Regions from separate parts of the Sphingomonas sp. GW821-FHT09E03 genome, predicted to be linked through region 1. Evidence: predicted binding sites of a transcription regulator. Region 1 holds the regulator's gene; each other region holds the start of a gene.
The links. The regulator LexA, encoded in region 1, represses DNA repair genes until DNA is damaged. The targets are predictions, from matches to a motif close to GTTCCNCNCTTGTTCT.

Region 1 (4,212 bases):
GCCCGGCTGCCTGGCGGCAGGCGATCGCGACGATGACGGCGGTCGGGCTCGGCGGGCTGGCAATCGGGCGCCATGGTCGCGCGGCACGGGCACTCGCGGTCGCGGCGTTGACCGTCGCGCTTGGCATCGGGCTGGTCTGGTGGCGCGCCGATCGCGTGGCGGCGCCGGTGCTCGCCCGCCCGGTGATCGCCACCTTCACGGCCAAGGTCCTCGGTATCGAGCCGCTCGCCGCGCGCGAGCTCGTCCGGTTGACCCTGGCCCCGGCGGCGGACGCCTCGCTGCCGCCTCGCCTCCGCGTCAATCTTGCCGCGGCCGACGTACCGGGCGGCCTTGCTCCCAAGGCCGTGATCAGCCTCCAGGCGCGGCTGATGCCGCCGCCCGCGGCGGCGGTGCCCGGTGCCTATGATTATGCCCGTGTCGCCTGGTTCGCGGGGATCGGGGCCACCGGCCGCGGCTTTGCGCCAGTCAGGGTGATCACCCCCGGTGGTTCCGGGTCGGGACTGCGCGCCGCGCTGACCCGTCACATCACGGCGCAGCTACCCGGCAGCGCCGGTGGGATCGCGGCGGCGCTCGCCACCGGCGACGAAGGCTCGATCGCGACCGATGATGCCGATGCAATGCGGCGGGCGGGGCTTGCCCATCTGCTGTCGGTCAGCGGTCTCCACATCACCGCCGCGGTCGCCGCCACCATGTTGCTCGTCACCCGGTTACTGGCGCTGTTTCCTATTATGGCCTTGCGGGTCCGCCTGCCGGTGGTGGCGGGCGTCGCCGGCGCGCTTGCGGCGATTGGCTACACCCTGCTGACCGGCAGCCAGGTGCCGACGATCCGCTCCTGCGTCGCCGCGCTGCTGGTGCTGGTGGCGCTGGCGCTCGGCCGAGAAGCGATGACGCTGCGGCTGCTCGCCATGGGGGCGCTGGTGGTCCTGCTGCTGTGGCCCGAGGCGCTGGTGGGGCCGAGCTTCCAGCTATCCTTCACCGCCATCGCCGCGATCGTCGCGCTGCACGAGCATCCATGGGTGATGGCGCAGGTTGCCGCGCGTGAGGAGGGCAGGGCGCGCGCGCTGGCGCGCAGCACCGCCTCGCTGCTCGTCACCGGGCTTGCCGTCGAGCTCGCGCTGATGCCAATCGCCGTGTTCCACTTCCACAAGGCCGGCCTGTATGGCGCGCTGGCCAATATCGTCGCCATCCCGCTGACTACCTTCGTGATCATGCCGCTGGAGGCGCTGGCACTGTTTGCCGATCTCGCGGGGGGCGGCGCGCCGCTGTGGTGGCTTGCCGAAGGTGCGCTGCAGGCTCTGCTGTGGATCGCGCGCACCGTCGCCGCAGCGCCAGGCGCCGCGGTCGCGTTGCCGGCGATGCCCGATGCCGCCTTCGGGTTGATGATCGGCGGCGGCTTGTGGCTGATGCTGTGGCGCACCCGCTGGCGGGCGCTCGGGCTGGCCCCGCTTGCCGCCGGCGCGCTCTGGGCGCTCACCACCCCGGCGCCGGACCTGCTCGTTACTGGCGACGGGCGTCATCTGGCGATCCGCACCCCCGCGGGGCTGGCGCTGCTCCGCGATCGCGCCGGCGATTACACCCGCAGCATGCTCGCCGAGAATGGCGGCGTCGATGGCGAGCCGCTGCTGCTCGCCGACCAGCCCGCGGCACGCTGCAGCCGTGATCTGTGCATCACCGATGCCCATCGCGGCGCCCTGAGCTGGCGGATCATGGCAACCCGCAGTGCCTATCCCGTGCCAACCGAGGATCTGAGCGTCGCCTGTGCCGGCGCCGATATCGTCGTCAGCGAGCGCTGGCTGCCGCGCCGCTGCACGCCGCGCTGGCTGCGGCTCGACAAGCCAGTGCTGGCGCGGACGGGCGGCGTCGCGGTAACGCTGGTAACCGGAAAAGTGGCAACGGTCCGCATGCGTGGCGACCGCCACCCCTGGCTTGTGGCGCCGACCATTGCGCCAGCGCGTCCGAACTATGAATTCTGGCCCCGCCGCCGCTCGTCGCCACCTCGTCCACGGTGACCACGACTGCCGCCCGGATACCCCGATCATCCTGAACCTGTTCCAGGATCCATGGTCAGAGCTGTTCGCGAGCGTGCGGCACGCGTCGGCCATAGATGCTGCAACAAGCTCAGGATGAAGAACAGGGTAAAGAGGTGGTTGGCCGCGCACTTACCCCATCGTGTCAGCCTCGGCACACTAGAGAGATAGCAGCATTAGCGACGATCAGGGCTCAAGAGACACCGGGCACCAAGCCTGCCGCTCCGTCACCCCACTACATCAACTTCGTCACGATCAACCATCGGCCGTGCCACCACCCTCAATCGTAGCGGCGCAGGATTCCCGACAGCTTACCCTGCACCCGTACATGCGACGGCGCATAGCGCTGCGGCTGATAAGCGCGGTTGGCCGGATCAAGCCGGACCATCGCACCTTCGCGGCGGAAATATTTGAGCGTCGCCTCGCTGTCCTCGATCAGCGCCACCACGATCTCGCCGTCGCGCGCCGTTTCCGTCCGGCGGATCAGCGCGAAATCGCCATCGAGGATGCCGGCCTCGACCATCGAATCGCCCGACACCTCGAGGGCATAATGTTCACCCGAACCGAGCAACGCGGCCGGCACCGCAAGCATCGAACTGCCTTCGAACGCCTCGATTGGTACGCCGGCGGCGATGCGGCCGTGTAGCGGGATCTCGATCACGTCATTGGCCGGCGTCGGGGCCGTCGCGCGAACGTTGCTGGTGCGGGCCGGTGGCGTGGCCGGAGTCGCTACCTTGCGGTCGCCGCGCTCGGGCATCTTGACCACTTCCAGCGCCCTCGCGCGATTGGGCAGGCGGCGGATATAGCCACGTTCCTCGAGCGCGCTGATCAGGCGGTGCACCCCGGATTTCGACTTGAGGTCGAGCGCTTCCTTCATCTCCTCGAACGACGGCGACACGCCAGTCTCTTCAAGGCGATCGTGAATGAAGCAGACGAGTTCGTGCTGCTTGCGGGTGAGCATGGCGGTCCTTCCGTGCCAGAACAGACGCGGAACTTCTAGGGAACGCCCTGACGTCCGTCAAGCGCGCTGATCAGGCGATGACGAGGATTTCCGCCGAGTCGCCGGCCACCGCCGGCGATGCTCCCGTGGCACGGACGATCAGGCAGTGCGACCGCGCCAGGGTAAGCAGCATCGAGCTATCCTGGATGGTGGAGGCATAGACTCGACCGTCGCGGATCTCGGCGCGCAGAAAGTCGGTGCGCGGGCCGTTGGCGGGCAGGTCCTCGCCGAGAATCGCCGTGCTGCTGCGCGGCATCGGGTAGGTGGCGCCGCCAAGCCGGGCGATCATCGGCTTAACGAACAGGATCGCGGTGACGAAGGCGGATACCGGATTACCGGGTAAGCCGAGTACCACCGTGGCGCCGAGCCGACCCGCCATCATCGGCTTGCCAGGCCGCAGCGCGATCCGCCAGAAATCGATGCTCCCGCCCGCGGCCTCGAGCGCGGGCCGGACCAGGTCGTGGTCGCCGACCGAGGCGCCGCCGGTGGTGACGAGGAGGTCCGCGTCGACGGCGGCAAAAGCATCGCGCAACGTCGCAAGATCGTCTGGAAGGATACCGAGATCGACGATGTCGACCGGCAGATCGGCGAGCATCGCCGCCAGCATCGCCCGGTTCGATTCTGGCAGTGCAGCAGGATCGTGCGGCGCGCTGGTGTCGCCGGGCTGGACCAGTTCGTCGCCGGTCGCGACCAAGGCTACCCGCACGCGGCGGTTGACTGCGAGGCTCGCCACCCCGCCGGTTGCCGCCACCGCGATTCGCGCCGGGGTAAGCCGCTCGCCGGCGCCGATCAGCCGGTCGCCCTCATGGAAATCGAGCCCGCGCTGCCGGGTGTTGCGGCCGAGCGCCGGCGGGCCTCCGCCGGTAAGGTGGATGCGATTCCCGTCGCGGCTCACCTCCTCCTGGACCATCACCGTATCGGCGCCCGCGGGCATCGCCGCGCCGGTGAAGATCCGCGCAGTCTGCCCCGCAGCGATTCCGCCTGCATAGGGCCGCCCGGCGGCGCTCTCGCCGACCAGCGTCCAGGGGCCGGGAAGATCGGCGAAGCGGATCGCATAGCCGTCCATCGCCGACAGATCGGCCGCGGGCTGGGTGCGGCGGGCGAGTACATCCGCGGCGGCCCAGCGGCCCGCGGCGGCGGCGAGCGGCACGGTCTCGGCGGCCACGGGCGTGGCGAGAGCGAACA
Region 2 (4,212 bases), on a different contig from region 1:
CCGTGGTCTGCGGCTGGCCGGTATCCTTGGGCGTCCACAGCGGCGGCATGATCAGCGGCTTGATCGCCGCCATCGTATGGGTCGACGTCGGCTGGGGAAGCTCGCCGGGCAGCACGTTGGTGATGTCATAGGCGCCGGGCTCCGGCTTGCTGGGATCGGCGACCATGTTCGTCACCGTCTCGTCATTGGCGACGCAGCCCTTCCAGCCGATTGTATCTCCCGTTGCCCAGTTGCGGTCGCTGAACCCCGCCAGGGTTTCGATCGGGATGTTCGCGGCCTTGAGCAGCGAGCCAACGTTTACCTGGTTGGTATAGTTGATGATCCCCAACGCCAGGTTCGGCTGTGGATTCTGCGATCCCTGGTACAGCACGTTGATAAAGCCGTGCATCGCGGTCTTGAGCGCGTTGATCTTGGTGGTGCCGTTGATCGAGTCCTGCATCGATCCGGTATTGTCCAGCACCACCATCACCTCCAGCGGGTGCGGCTGGAATTCGGCGTGCGCGGTGACGGACACGGTGTGCGGCCCGATCCCGAAGATGCTCATGAACGTCATCGGCACCAGCCCGACCGCGTTCACCACCGTCTGGCTGACGCCGTTGTTGGTGGTGAAGATCGGGTCCTCCAGCGCCTTGGTACCGCCGATCGGCGGGGTGCCGCCGCCTTGCTGGACGCCCATGTAGCCGTCCGGAAAGTTGTCCCGGAAATAGGCGATCACCTGCTGCTTGCGGCCGTTGGGGTCGCTGTCATCCTTGTTGTCGAAAGCATTGGCGCCGGCCAGCGCCGCCGCGTCGACGCCGGCCTGCATCTGGCTGGTGGTGATGTAGAGCCGGGCAAGGTCGATCGCCGCGCCGATCGAGGCGATCATCGGAAACAGGCCTGCCGCCATCAGCGCCAGCGTCGAGCCGCGCCGGTTGCGGCGCAGCGCGTCGACCGCCAGCACCAGCCTCGCCACCATGGTGCCGCGCGTTCGCGGCGAATTCCCCAACGACACCGTCATCTTGCCCCGCGACGTAATCTTCGCCGCCGGCATTTGACCCGAATCGGTTAATATCCAGTATGGACGTTTTCAGATGGTTGCATCGCTGCTTCCTGGGAGAATGCCGTTATTTCAGCAGTCTGGCCGCCCGAACTGGCTGTGATCAACACGTCCGGGGCGATCATTGTGACCAAATATACGCGTTTGTACGGTGATCTGGCGGCGGGGTGTTTACCAGCCGCCGCCCTGGATCAGGCCTTCTTGCCGAACAGTCGGCCCAGTACCGCGTCGGCCGCCTGGCCCAGCGCATCGGCGATCACCTGCGGGTCCGGTGCCTTGTGCGTCCCGCCCGCGCCCGGCGGCGGCGGCGATGCCGCCGCCTCGGCGCGTGGCTCGCTTGTGGTCTTCGCCTGCGTCCGGTTGCGCGCCACCGCCGCGCTCGCCGCCGCAGCCGCCATGGTCAGCCCCGCCGCGAGCATCTCGCGCCCGTGCGGGCTGTTGGCCTTCTCCAGCAGCGCGCCGCCCACCTCGCGCACCTCCTTGGGCAGCCGGATGCCCAGCACTTCCTTGGGGAGCTTCGCCTTCTTCTGCTTCTTGTCCTTGGCCATGCCGGTGCCTCTCGTTCGTGTGTCGCCAACATAAGACACTGGCGCAGGCTTTCAATTGCTGCCGGGCGCGGGTGCTGGCAGCGGCTCCCGTGCGTTCCTATCTGCCAGACTAGCCTCGCCCCCAGAACAGAAGTAGAACTGCCTCCATGAGCCTCACCAAGATCTCCGTCCGCGGCGCGCGCGAGCACAACCTCAAGGACGTCGACGTCGACATCCCTCGCGATACGTTGACGGTGATCACCGGCCTGTCGGGGTCGGGCAAGTCGAGCCTCGCGTTCGACACCATCTATGCCGAAGGGCAGCGCCGCTACGTCGAGAGCCTCTCGGCCTATGCCCGCCAGTTCCTCGAGCTGATGCAGAAGCCCGATGTCGACCATATCGAGGGGCTCAGCCCCGCGATCTCGATCGAGCAGAAGACCACCAGCCGCAACCCGCGCTCGACGGTGGCGACCGTCACCGAGATCTACGATTACATGCGCCTGCTGTGGGCGCGGGTCGGCGTGCCCTATTCGCCGACCACCGGCGAGCCGATCGCCGCGCAGACGGTCAGCCAGATGGTCGACCGGGTGATGGCGCTGCCCGAGGGCACGCGGCTGTACCTGCTCGCGCCGGTCGTCCGCGGCCGCAAGGGCGAGTATAAGAAGGAGATGCTCGAGTGGCAGAAGGCGGGCTTCACCCGCGTCCGCGTCGACGGCCAGATCCACGAGATCGACGAGGCCCCCGCGCTCGACAAGAAGTATAAGCACGACATCGAGGTGGTGGTCGACCGCCTCGTCGTCCGCCCCACCGAGGGCGACAATTCCATCTCCACCCGCCTCGCGGAGAGCTTCGAGACCGCGCTGAAACTCGCCGACGGCCTCGCCTATGTCGACCCCGCCGACCCGGTCGAGGCGCACACCCCCAAGTCCGAGGTGCTCGGCGACAACGCGCCCCCCGGCCGCATCGTCTTTTCCGAGAAGTTCGCCTGCCCGGTGTCGGGCTTCACCATCGCCGAGATCGAGCCGCGCCTGTTCTCGTTCAACGCCCCCCAGGGCGCCTGCCCGGCGTGCGACGGCCTCGGCGAGAAACTGATCTTCGACGAGGACCTCGTCGTTCCCAATCACGCGCTGTCGATCAAGAAGGGCGCGGTGGTGCCCTGGGCCAAGTCCAACCCGCCGTCGCCTTACTACATGCAGGTGCTAGGCTCCCTCGCGCGCGCCTATGACTTCAGCCTCGACACCCCCTGGGACGATCTCGCCCCCGCGGTCCAGGACACCATCCTCCACGGCACCAAGGGCAAGCCGGTCGTCCTCACGTTCGTGGACGGCAAGAAGAAATACGACGTCAACAAGCCGTTCGAGGGCGTGATCGGCAACCTCAACCGCCGCCTGCTCCAGACCGAGAGCGCGTGGATGCGCGAGGAACTGGCGAAGTATCAGAGCTCGCGCCCCTGCGAGGTCTGCCACGGCGCGCGGCTCAAGCCCGAGGCGCTCGCGGTCAAGATCGCGATGCGCGACATCGCTTATGCCACCCATCTCTCGGTGGTCGACGCGCTCGCCTTCTTCACTGACATGCCCCAGCACCTCGGCGACCAGCAGAATGCGATCGCCGAGCGCATCCTCAAGGAGATCGTCGAGCGCCTCGGCTTCCTCAACAACGTCGGGCTCGATTACCTCAACCTCGATCGCACCTCCGGCACGCTGTCGGGCGGCGAATCGCAGCGCATCCGCCTCGCCAGCCAGATCGGTTCGGGGCTGTCGGGCGTGCTCTACGTGCTCGACGAGCCCTCGATCGGCCTCCACCAGCGCGACAACGACATGCTGCTCGCCACCCTCCGGCGCCTGCGCGACCTCGGCAACACCGTGCTCGTCGTCGAGCATGACGAGGATGCGATCCGCACCGCCGATTATGTGATCGACATGGGGCCGGGCGCCGGCGTCCACGGCGGCGCGATCGTCGCGCAGGGCACGCTCAAGCAGATCCTCAAGAGCAAGACCAGCATCACCGCCGATTACCTCAACGGCACCCGCGAGGTGCCGGTCCCCGCCACCCGCCGCCAGGGCAACGGCCGCGAGATCACCGTCCACAACGCCACCGCCAACAACCTCACCGGCGTCACCGCGTCGATCCCCTTGGGCACCTTCACCTGCATCACCGGCGTCTCGGGCTCGGGCAAGTCGAGCTTCACCATCGACACGCTGTTCGCCGCCGCCGCGCGGACCCTCAACGGCGCCCGCATCCAACAGGGCAAGCACGACAAGATCACCGGCCTCCAGCACCTCGACAAGGTGATCGACATCGACCAGTCGCCGATCGGCCGCACCCCGCGCTCGAACCCGGCGACCTACACCGGCAGCTTCACCCAGATCCGCGACTGGTTCGCCGGCCTCCCCGAGAGCCAGGCGCGCGGCTACAAGCCCGGGCGCTTCTCGTTCAACGTCAAGGGCGGCCGCTGCGAGGCGTGCCAGGGCGATGGCGTGCTCAAGATCGAGATGCACTTCCTCCCCGACGTCTATGTGGAATGCGACGTCTGCCACGGCGCGCGCTACAACCGCGAGACGCTCGAGGTGAAGTTCAAGGGCAAGAGCATCGCCGACGTGCTCGACATGACGGTCGAGGATGCCGCCGAGTTCTTCAAGGCGGTGCCGC
Region 3 (4,212 bases), on a different contig from region 1:
CGATCGCCGGCGAGCTCGAGCAGCCAGCGCTGGTCGATCTCGAAGCTGGTCTTGTAGCAATCCTTTTCCTCGGCCGAGAGGACGTCGAGGTGCTGGACCGAGCCGCCCTGCTCGAGGATCGAGTTCCACACCGCATCCGAGTTCTTGCTCTTCTCGTTGAGCAGCTTCTCGAGATACGGGTTCTTGACCGAGAAGCTGCCCGACAGCGTCTTGTGAGTGTAGATGTTGGCGGGGATCGGCTCGATGCACGCCGAGGTGCCGCCGCAGATGATCGAGATCGACGCGGTCGGCGCGATCGCCATCTTGCAGCTGAACCGCTCCATCGCGCCGACGTCGGCGGCATCGGGGCACGGCCCGCGCTCGGCGGCGAGCGTCATCGACGCCTGGTTGGCCTGCGCGCTGATGTGCTTGAACATCCTGAGGTTCCACGACTTGGCCATCGCGCCCTCGAACGGCAGCCCGCGCGCCTGGAGGAAGGAGTGGAAGCCCATCACGCCGAGGCCCACCGAGCGCTCGCGGCCAGCGGAGTAAGCGGCGCGCTCCATGCCCGGCTCGTGGCGATCGATATAATCCTGGAGGACATTGTCGAGGAAGCGCATCACGTCCTCGATGAACAGCTTGTCGTCCTTCCACTGATCCCAGGTCTCGAGGTTGAGCGATGACAGGCAGCAGACCGCGGTGCGATCGTTGCCGAGATGATCGCGCCCCGTCGGCAGGGTGATTTCGGAGCAGAGGTTGGAGGTCGACACCTTGAGGCCGAGCTCGCGATGGTGCGCCGGCATCGCCTTGTTCACGTGATCGGCGAAGACGATGTAGGGCTCGCCGGTCTGCAGGCGGGTCTCGACGAGCTTCTGGAACAGCGAGCGCGCGTCGAGCGTGGCGCGGACCGCGCCGTCCTTGGGGCTGAGCAGGTTCCACTCGGCGCCATCGCGGACGGCCTCCATAAAGGCATCGGTGAGCAGCACGCCGTGGTGGAGGTTCAAGGCCTTGCGGTTGAAGTCGCCGCTGGGTTTGCGGATCTCGAGGAATTCCTCGATCTCGGGGTGCGAGATGTCGAGATAACAGGCTGCCGACCCGCGGCGCAGCGAACCCTGGCTGATCGCGAGCGTCAGGCTGTCCATGACCCGGACAAAGGGGATGATGCCGCTGGTCTTGCCGTTGAGCCCGACCGGCTCGCCGATGCCGCGGACGTTGCCCCAATAGGTGCCGATGCCGCCGCCGCGCGAGGCGAGCCAGACATTCTCGTTCCAGGTGTCGACGATGCCGTTGAGGCTGTCGGGCACCGAATTGAGGTAGCAGGAGATCGGCAGGCCGCGGCCGGTGCCGCCGTTCGACAGCACCGGGGTCGCCGGCATGAACCAAAGCTTTGAAATATAGTCATAAAGCCGCTGCGCGTGGGCGGCGTTGTCGGCGTAGGCGGAGGCGACGCGGACGAAGAGGTCCTGATAGTTCTCGCCAGGCAGCAAATAGCGATCGTTGAGCGTATCCTTGCCGAAATCGGTGAGCAGCGCGTCGCGGCTGTGATCAACCTCGACCGGATAGGGCTGCGGGCGGATTGCCTTGCTGTCATGCTCGGGCGCGGCGGCGGTGGAGGCGGGCGCCGCGGAGGCGTCGATCGTATCAGTGTTCATGGCGCTGTCCTGCATATCCCTGAAATCCATCGAAACGCTCCACTTCGTTCCCGGTCCGTTCGAATCGGCGGCGGGCCCGATGCTACCATTGGTGCAGAACAAAATGCGAACATTTTCAGCGCCATGCGCGCATCGTTCGCTGCCGCGCCACCGGGGTGCAGCCTGTTCTTACCAGCAGTAGGGCTCACTCCCGAGTTCTACCGCTACAAATTGTGGCAAAGCCGCGCGGGCCGCAAGAAGTTAATGCGACTGGGCAGGTGCCGGGCAGGGGTGACGCCGACCCAGGCCGCGCAGCACGCCGGGCGACGCGCGGACTTCTGCGGCTTACGCGATCCGCAAGAGAACGGGGCGGGAACGAAAATATTTTGTGGCGGTCGCGACGACCGGCGTCGCGGCCACCAGCGGCTGGGGGTGGCGATCAGCTGACGAGCACGTCCTTGTCCGGCTCCCAGTTCACCAGCTTGCCGATATGCTCCTCGAACTTGCGATGACCCAGGGCCGATAGCCGGATCGACATATCCTGCGCGGCGCGATCGTCGCCTTCGACCTCGAGCAGCTCCTCGGCGCGCAAGGCCTGGACCCAGCGCAACAGGCTGGCGGTGGTGAGGCCGGTTTCGGCAGCGAGATCGGCCACGGTCAGCACCGTGCCCTCGGCCTCGGCGACATAGGCGAGGCTGATCATGTCCCAGGCGTGATCGGTGAACAGCGGGCTTGAAAAGATCGCTCGGCGTTGGCGGCGGGCCGCGATCATGAAGCGAGTGGCGTGGAGCAGCTTGCCCGGATCGCGCCGCGGCACCGGCGCCGCGCTTTCGCGGATCGACAGCGTGAAGCGGCGCTCGCCATTCTCCCCCGCCGTCTCCTCGCCGCGGCTGAAGATCCAGATGTGCGACATGTCACGGCGGATCAGTCGCTTGACCGTGGCGAAGGCGACACCCTGATCGACCAGCCGCACGAACAACGAGGTGCATTTGACGTGATCGGCAGGCGCGGTGAGGATCAGCATAGGGGTGCCGATCAGGCGATCGGGCGTATCGCGCATCATCGCGCAAAAGGATGGGTCCACTCGAACGATCGTCCCGCGACTGTCGATCTCGACCCGCGACGTCTTGTCCATTTCAGCCCTCACTTGCCAACCTGTCGTGCCCACCGACGACGCCGAGGTCGGTGAGCGATTGTCGAGGCCACTCCCATGGCTGCAACAAGGGAATACCAGAATCCAAATTGGATCAAGTACCGATCTGCAATTCATCGCCGATTAAGACGAACTTAGACGGCATTTGACAATCGCGGGAGCATGCTGCCGGCGTCGCCGGAATCGGGTTCAGCTGGCCCGGCGCATGATCCGGCCGGGTTGCTGATTGAGGCGCTCGAGATTGAAGCCCTCCGCAAACTCCAGCCCCGCGCGGCCGCCCGCCGCCCAGGCGATCCGCGCCGAGAACATCTGGTTCTCGAGCAGCTCGATCTGGACGTCGAGCCCGGCGGCATTACCGTCGATCGCGATGCCGTCGATCATCGCGCCGGTTGCCGAAATGTCGCGAATGCGCACGTCGCCCTCGGCGTCACCGATCGTGATCCGCGCCGAGCGCAGCATCTTGGTGCGCGGCGCGCGGCTGATCTTGTGGCCGGTGGCGGCCACGGTGCCATCCCCGCCGAGCTGCGCGGCGACGGCCTCGGCGCGAATGCCGCGGCCATAGACGAAGCCTTGGATATGGCTGCACCCCAGCGCGCGAACCAGATCGATCTCGTCCTGGATCTCGACGCCTTCGGCGGTAGTCTCCATATCGAGCGTATCGGCGAGGGTGACGATCGCCTTGATGATCGCGGCGTTGCGGTTGCCTGGCTGGGCGGCACCGCGCACGAAGGACTGGTCGATCTTGATCTTGTCGAACGGCGCGGTGCGCAGATAGCCGAGGCTGGAATAGCCGGTGCCGAAATCGTCGAGCGCGAGGCGGACGCCGATGCCCTTAAGCGCCTTGAACATCGCGTCGGATGATTGCGTCTCGTCGAGGAACACACCCTCGGTGATCTCGAGCTCCAGCCGGCGTGGCGGCAGGCCGGCGCTGGCGAGCGCCGACGTGACCAGCGCCGGCAGCGCCGGATTGGCGAACTGGATCGGCGAGACGTTGACCGCGACCCGCACCGCGCGCGGCCAGCTCGCCGCCTCGTGGCACGCGGTGCGCAGGGCCCATTCGCCGAGCGCCTCGATCATCCCGCATTCCTCGGCGACCGGGATGAAATCGGATGGCGATACGGGGCCCCGCGTCGGATGATCCCAGCGCAGCAGCGCCTCATAGCCGACGATCTCGGTATCGCGGGTGGAGACCACCGGCTGGTAGACGAGATGGAAGCTGCCATCCGCGAGCGCGGTGCGGATGTCGTCTTCCAACTGCTTGCGGCTCTTGGCGCCGGCGAGCATCTCGTCCGAGAAGAAGCAATGGACGCCGCGCCCCTCGGCCTTGGCGGCGTAGAGCGCGAGATCGGCGTTGCGGATCAGCGTCTCCGCATCCTCGCCGTGGCGCGGCGCGATGGCGATGCCGATCGAGCAGCCGATCGAGACCGAGGCGCCGCTGACGAAATAGGG
Region 4 (4,212 bases), on a different contig from region 1:
TCGGTGACGAAGCCGCGCTTCAGCCCGAGCAACGCCGCCAGCGCGACGCCGATCAGCACGATCATGTCCAATGCGGTAAGCCCCATGGGATCTTGATAGGGGCCCGCGCGCCGGATCGCTAGGGTGGGGTTACAGGGGTGCCCCGACCGGACTGCCCGCTGCCGCCTACCGTCGCCCCAGCGCAAGCTGGGTGACGATGGAGGAGCAGGAGCACCAGCGCCGCCCAAGCCGTCGCCCCAGCCCCAGCCCCAGCCTCACCCCCGCCCGAGCATATGATCCACGAACTGCGCCAGCGAGCGGAACCCCGACAGCCGCAGCGGCCCTTCGTCTTTGGCCATGCCGATCGGCACCATTGCCCGCTCGAAGCCGAGCTTGCCCGCTTCCTTCAAGCGCAGCGGCCCATGCGCCACCGGCCGCACCTCGCCTGACAGCGCGACCTCGCCGAACGCCACCGAATCCACCGGCATCGGCCGCTCCGACAAAGCCGAGATCAGCGCCGCCGCCACTGCGAGATCCGCCGCCGGGTCCTGCACCTTGTAGCCGCCCGAGACGTTGAGATAGACCTCGCACGCCGAGAAGGAGAGCCCGCAGCGTGCCTCGAGCACCGCGAGGATCATCGCCAGCCGGCCCGAATCCCAGCCCACCACCGCGCGCCGCGGCGTCGCCCCGCTCGCCAGCCGCACGGTCAGCGCCTGGATCTCGACCAGCACCGGCCGCGTGCCTTCCAGCGCCGGGAACACCGTGGTTCCCGTCACGCCCTCGTCGCGGTGGGTGAGGAACAGCGCCGACGGGTTGGCGACCTCGGTCAGTCCCTCGGTCTGCATCGAGAACACGCCGATCTCGTCGGTACCGCCGAACCGGTTCTTGATCGCGCGCAGGATGCGATACTGGTGGCTGCGCTCGCCCTCGAAGCTCAGCACGGTATCGACCATATGCTCGAGCACGCGCGGCCCGGCGATGCTGCCGTCCTTGGTGACATGGCCGACCAGCACCACCGCGGTGCCGCGCTCCTTGGCGAAGCGGATGAACTCCTGCGACGACGCGCGCACCTGGCTCACCGTGCCGGGGGCGCCTTCGATCAGGTCGGAGTGCATGGTCTGGATCGAATCGATGATCAGCAACGCCGGCGGCGCGGCGAGCCCCAGGGTGGTGAGGATGTCGCGCGTCGAGGTCGCCGAGGCGAGCTGCACCGGCGCATGGCCGAGCCCCAGCCGCCGCGCGCGCAGCCGCACCTGGTCGGCCGCTTCCTCGCCCGAGACATAGGCGACGCTCATCCCCGCCAGCGCCATCTTTGCCGCCGCCTGGAGTAGCAGCGTCGACTTGCCAATTCCCGGATCGCCGCCGATCAGGATCGCCGATCCTTCGACGAAGCCGCCGCCGAGCGCGCGGTCGAGCTCGGCGATCCCGGTCGTCATCCGCTCTGGCAGCGCGATCTCGGCATCAAGCCCGACGAGCTGCAGCGCCCGCCCGCCCGATTGCAGGTTATGCTTGGCGTGGAACGGCGTCGCCGCGGTATTGGCCTCTTCCACCAGCGTGTTCCACTCGGCACAATCGGCGCACTGCCCCTGCCACCGCGACGCCACCGACCCACAGGCCTGGCACACATAACGCTTCTGGATCTTCGCCATCCCGCCCCCCTAGCAGAAGCGGAACGATAGGGGAACAGAGCTGGAAAAAGTCCGTCTCCTCGGCGGCCGGAACCCCGCCGGATTAGCCTGGGCGGTCGAAGCAGAAGAGCACCCAAGCCACCGAATCGACAAGATCAAGCGCACTTATCGTTGACGATCCGGTAACCATCAAAGTGTCGTCCGTCTTTCTCGTAAGCAACGATCCGAGCCGCACCACGTTGTCCCCGGGTATCTTCACACCAGGAGAAGCATCGTGTCGAACAATCACGCCGTATCGAAGCTCGATGACCTGATCGTCACCACGATCGACAGCATCAAGGGTTATGACCATTCGGCCGAACACGCCAAGGACAGCGCGTTCGCGTCGTTCTTCGCGGACATGGCGCAGGAGCGACGCCAGGTCGTGGCGCTGCTCCAGGACGAAAGCCGCCGCCTCGGCGGCACCCCGGCCGATTACGGCTCCGCGGCCGCGACCATCCATCGCCGCGTCGAGGATCTGCGCCGCGTGCTCGGCGGCGGCGACACCGCGCTCGCCAGCGAGGTCGAGCGCGGCGAGGATTACCTCAAGGAGGAGTTCGAGCGCACCCTCGACGATGCCAAGATGGAGCCTGCCACCCAGGGCGTGATCCGCGACGCCTATCAGTCGGTGCTGCGCGGCCACGATCGCGCCCGCGAGCTCAAGCACGGGCTGCGCGCCGCGGCCTGATGGCCATGCTGTCTCGGGTCGGGGCGCGGCGATGAGCCTCGCCCTGGCCGAGCTGATGCGCCCGCCCGCCGGGCTGGCGTTGGATTTCAGCCAGCCGCCCGGCGAGCCCGCCTTGGTCGGCGCCGATTCGATATCGTGGCGGGTGTTCCGCAACCCGGTGTCGCTGTTCGTCGGCGGCGTCGCCGCGGTGCTGCTCGAGCTCGCCGAGCCATCGGTCTGTGCAGGCGTCTGGGATCACAGCAGCTTCCGCCGTGATCCGGGAATGCGCCTGCGCCGCACCGGCTTTGCCGCGATGGTCACCGTGTATGGGCCGCGCACCGCCGCCGAGGCGATGATCGCGCGGGTGGTGCGCATGCACGGCAAGGTCTCGGGTACCGATGCCGCCGGCCAGGCCTATCACGCCAACGATCCGCGCCTGCTCGACTGGGTTCAGGCGACCGCGAGCTTCGGCTTTGTCGAGGCGTACAGCCGCTTCGCCGAGCCGCTGTCGCCGGCGGAGAGATCCACCGCCTTTGCCGAGGCCGCACCCGCCGCGCTTCTCTACGGCGCCACCGGGGCGCCGCGATCCTGGCCGGAATGGGAGGCGCTGCTCGCGCGCACCGCGCCGACGCTGACCGGCACGCCCGTGCTCGCCGATTTCCTTGACATCATGACGCAGGCGCCGATCCTGCCCGCCCCGCTGCGCTGGCTCCAGCGCCTGCTCGTCCGTGCCGCGGTGGAGATGATCCCGCCGCCGGTCCACGCTCTGCCCCAGCTGGATGGCCGCGGCCTCCGCCGCGGCGAGGAACGGCTGGTCCGCCTGCTCGGCAGCGCCGCCCGTTATCTGCCGATGGGCTCTCTGCCACCCGGCCAGGCGGCCCGGCGCGTCGCCGCGCACTGATCGCGGCGCATTGCCAATCGCCGCCGCAAGCGGTTCGCAATGATGGCCCTGCCGCCCTTGCCCCGCTATGGCGCCGCTCGACATGAATCCGAAGGACATCCGCCTCGCCCTGTTCAGCGGCAATTACAATTACACGCGGGATGGCGCCAACCAGGCGCTGAACCTGCTGGTGGCGCATCTCCTCGCCGCCGGCGTCGCCGTGCGCGTCTATTCGCCGACGATCGATCCCCCCGCCTTCCCGCCGGTCGGCGATCTCGTCTCGGTGCCTGCGGTGCCGATGCCGGGCGGCCGCACCGAATATCGGCTCGGCCGCTATCTGCCGCGTGCGGTGCGCGACGATCTCGAGCGGTTCGCGCCGACGATCGTCCACGTCTCGGCGCCGGACCTGCTCAACCATGGCGCGGTCACCTGGGCGCGCCGCCACGGCGTGCCCTCGGTCGCCTCGCTGCACACCCGGTTCGAAACCTATCCGCGCTATTACGGCATCGGCTTCGTCGAGCCCGCGCTCCAGTGGATGCTGACCCGCTTCTACAATCGCGTCGATCGCGTCCTCGTCCCCAGCCCCTCGATTGCGACGCTGCTGCGCGCCTGGGGCGTCATCACCCCGATCGGCATCTGGTCGCGCGGGATCAACCACGATCGCTTCAAGCCGGCGCGGCGCAGCCTGGAATGGCGCCGCAGCCTCGGCATCGCCGACGGCGAGGTCGCGGTCGGCTTTCTTGGCCGCTTGGTGAAGGAAAAGGGCCTGGACGTGTTCGCCCGCGTCATTGACCAGCTGCGACGCCGCGGCGTCGCGCACAAGGTGCTGGTGGTCGGGAAGGGCCCGGCGCAGGACTGGTTCGCCGCGCAGGCGCCCGAGGCGATCTTCGCCGGCTTCCAGTCGGGTGACGACCTCGGCCGCGCCGTCGCCTCGATGGACGTGTTCTTCAATCCGTCGGTCACCGAGACCTTCGGCAACGTCACCACCGAGGCGATGGCCGCCGGTGTCCCCGTGGTTG

Region 2: uvrA (excinuclease ABC subunit UvrA) is a predicted target of LexA. The motif match lies at 1,708-1,723, and genes of this name have one in related genera.
Region 3: AC07M8_RS01710 (ribonucleoside-diphosphate reductase subunit alpha) is a predicted target of LexA. The motif match lies at 1,727-1,742, and genes of this name have one in related genera.
Region 4: radA (DNA repair protein RadA) is a predicted target of LexA. The motif match lies at 1,649-1,664, and genes of this name have one in related genera.

The regions. Positions count from the first base shown of each region.
Region 1 is NZ_JBWKOS010000004.1:257,307-261,518, reverse strand. It holds gene AC07M8_RS11560 (ComEC/Rec2 family competence protein) at 33-2,009, shown strand; gene lexA (transcriptional repressor LexA) at 2,308-2,988, opposite strand; gene AC07M8_RS11550 (molybdopterin molybdotransferase MoeA) at 3,059-4,212, opposite strand, start outside.
Region 2 is NZ_JBWKOS010000006.1:62,227-66,438, forward strand. It holds gene AC07M8_RS13895 (TadE/TadG family type IV pilus assembly protein) at 1-955, opposite strand, end outside; gene AC07M8_RS13900 (hypothetical protein) at 1,228-1,584, opposite strand; gene uvrA (excinuclease ABC subunit UvrA) at 1,731-4,212, shown strand, end outside.
Region 3 is NZ_JBWKOS010000001.1:325,078-329,289, forward strand. It holds gene AC07M8_RS01710 (ribonucleoside-diphosphate reductase subunit alpha) at 1-1,661, opposite strand, end outside; gene AC07M8_RS01715 (PAS domain-containing protein) at 2,050-2,745, opposite strand; gene AC07M8_RS01720 (EAL domain-containing protein) at 2,953-4,212, opposite strand, start outside.
Region 4 is NZ_JBWKOS010000001.1:704,614-708,825, reverse strand. It holds gene AC07M8_RS03750 (CvpA family protein) at 1-86, opposite strand, end outside; gene radA (DNA repair protein RadA) at 255-1,628, opposite strand; gene AC07M8_RS03740 (ferritin-like domain-containing protein) at 1,882-2,334, shown strand; gene AC07M8_RS03735 (oxygenase MpaB family protein) at 2,366-3,214, shown strand; gene AC07M8_RS03730 (glycosyltransferase family 4 protein) at 3,297-4,212, shown strand, end outside.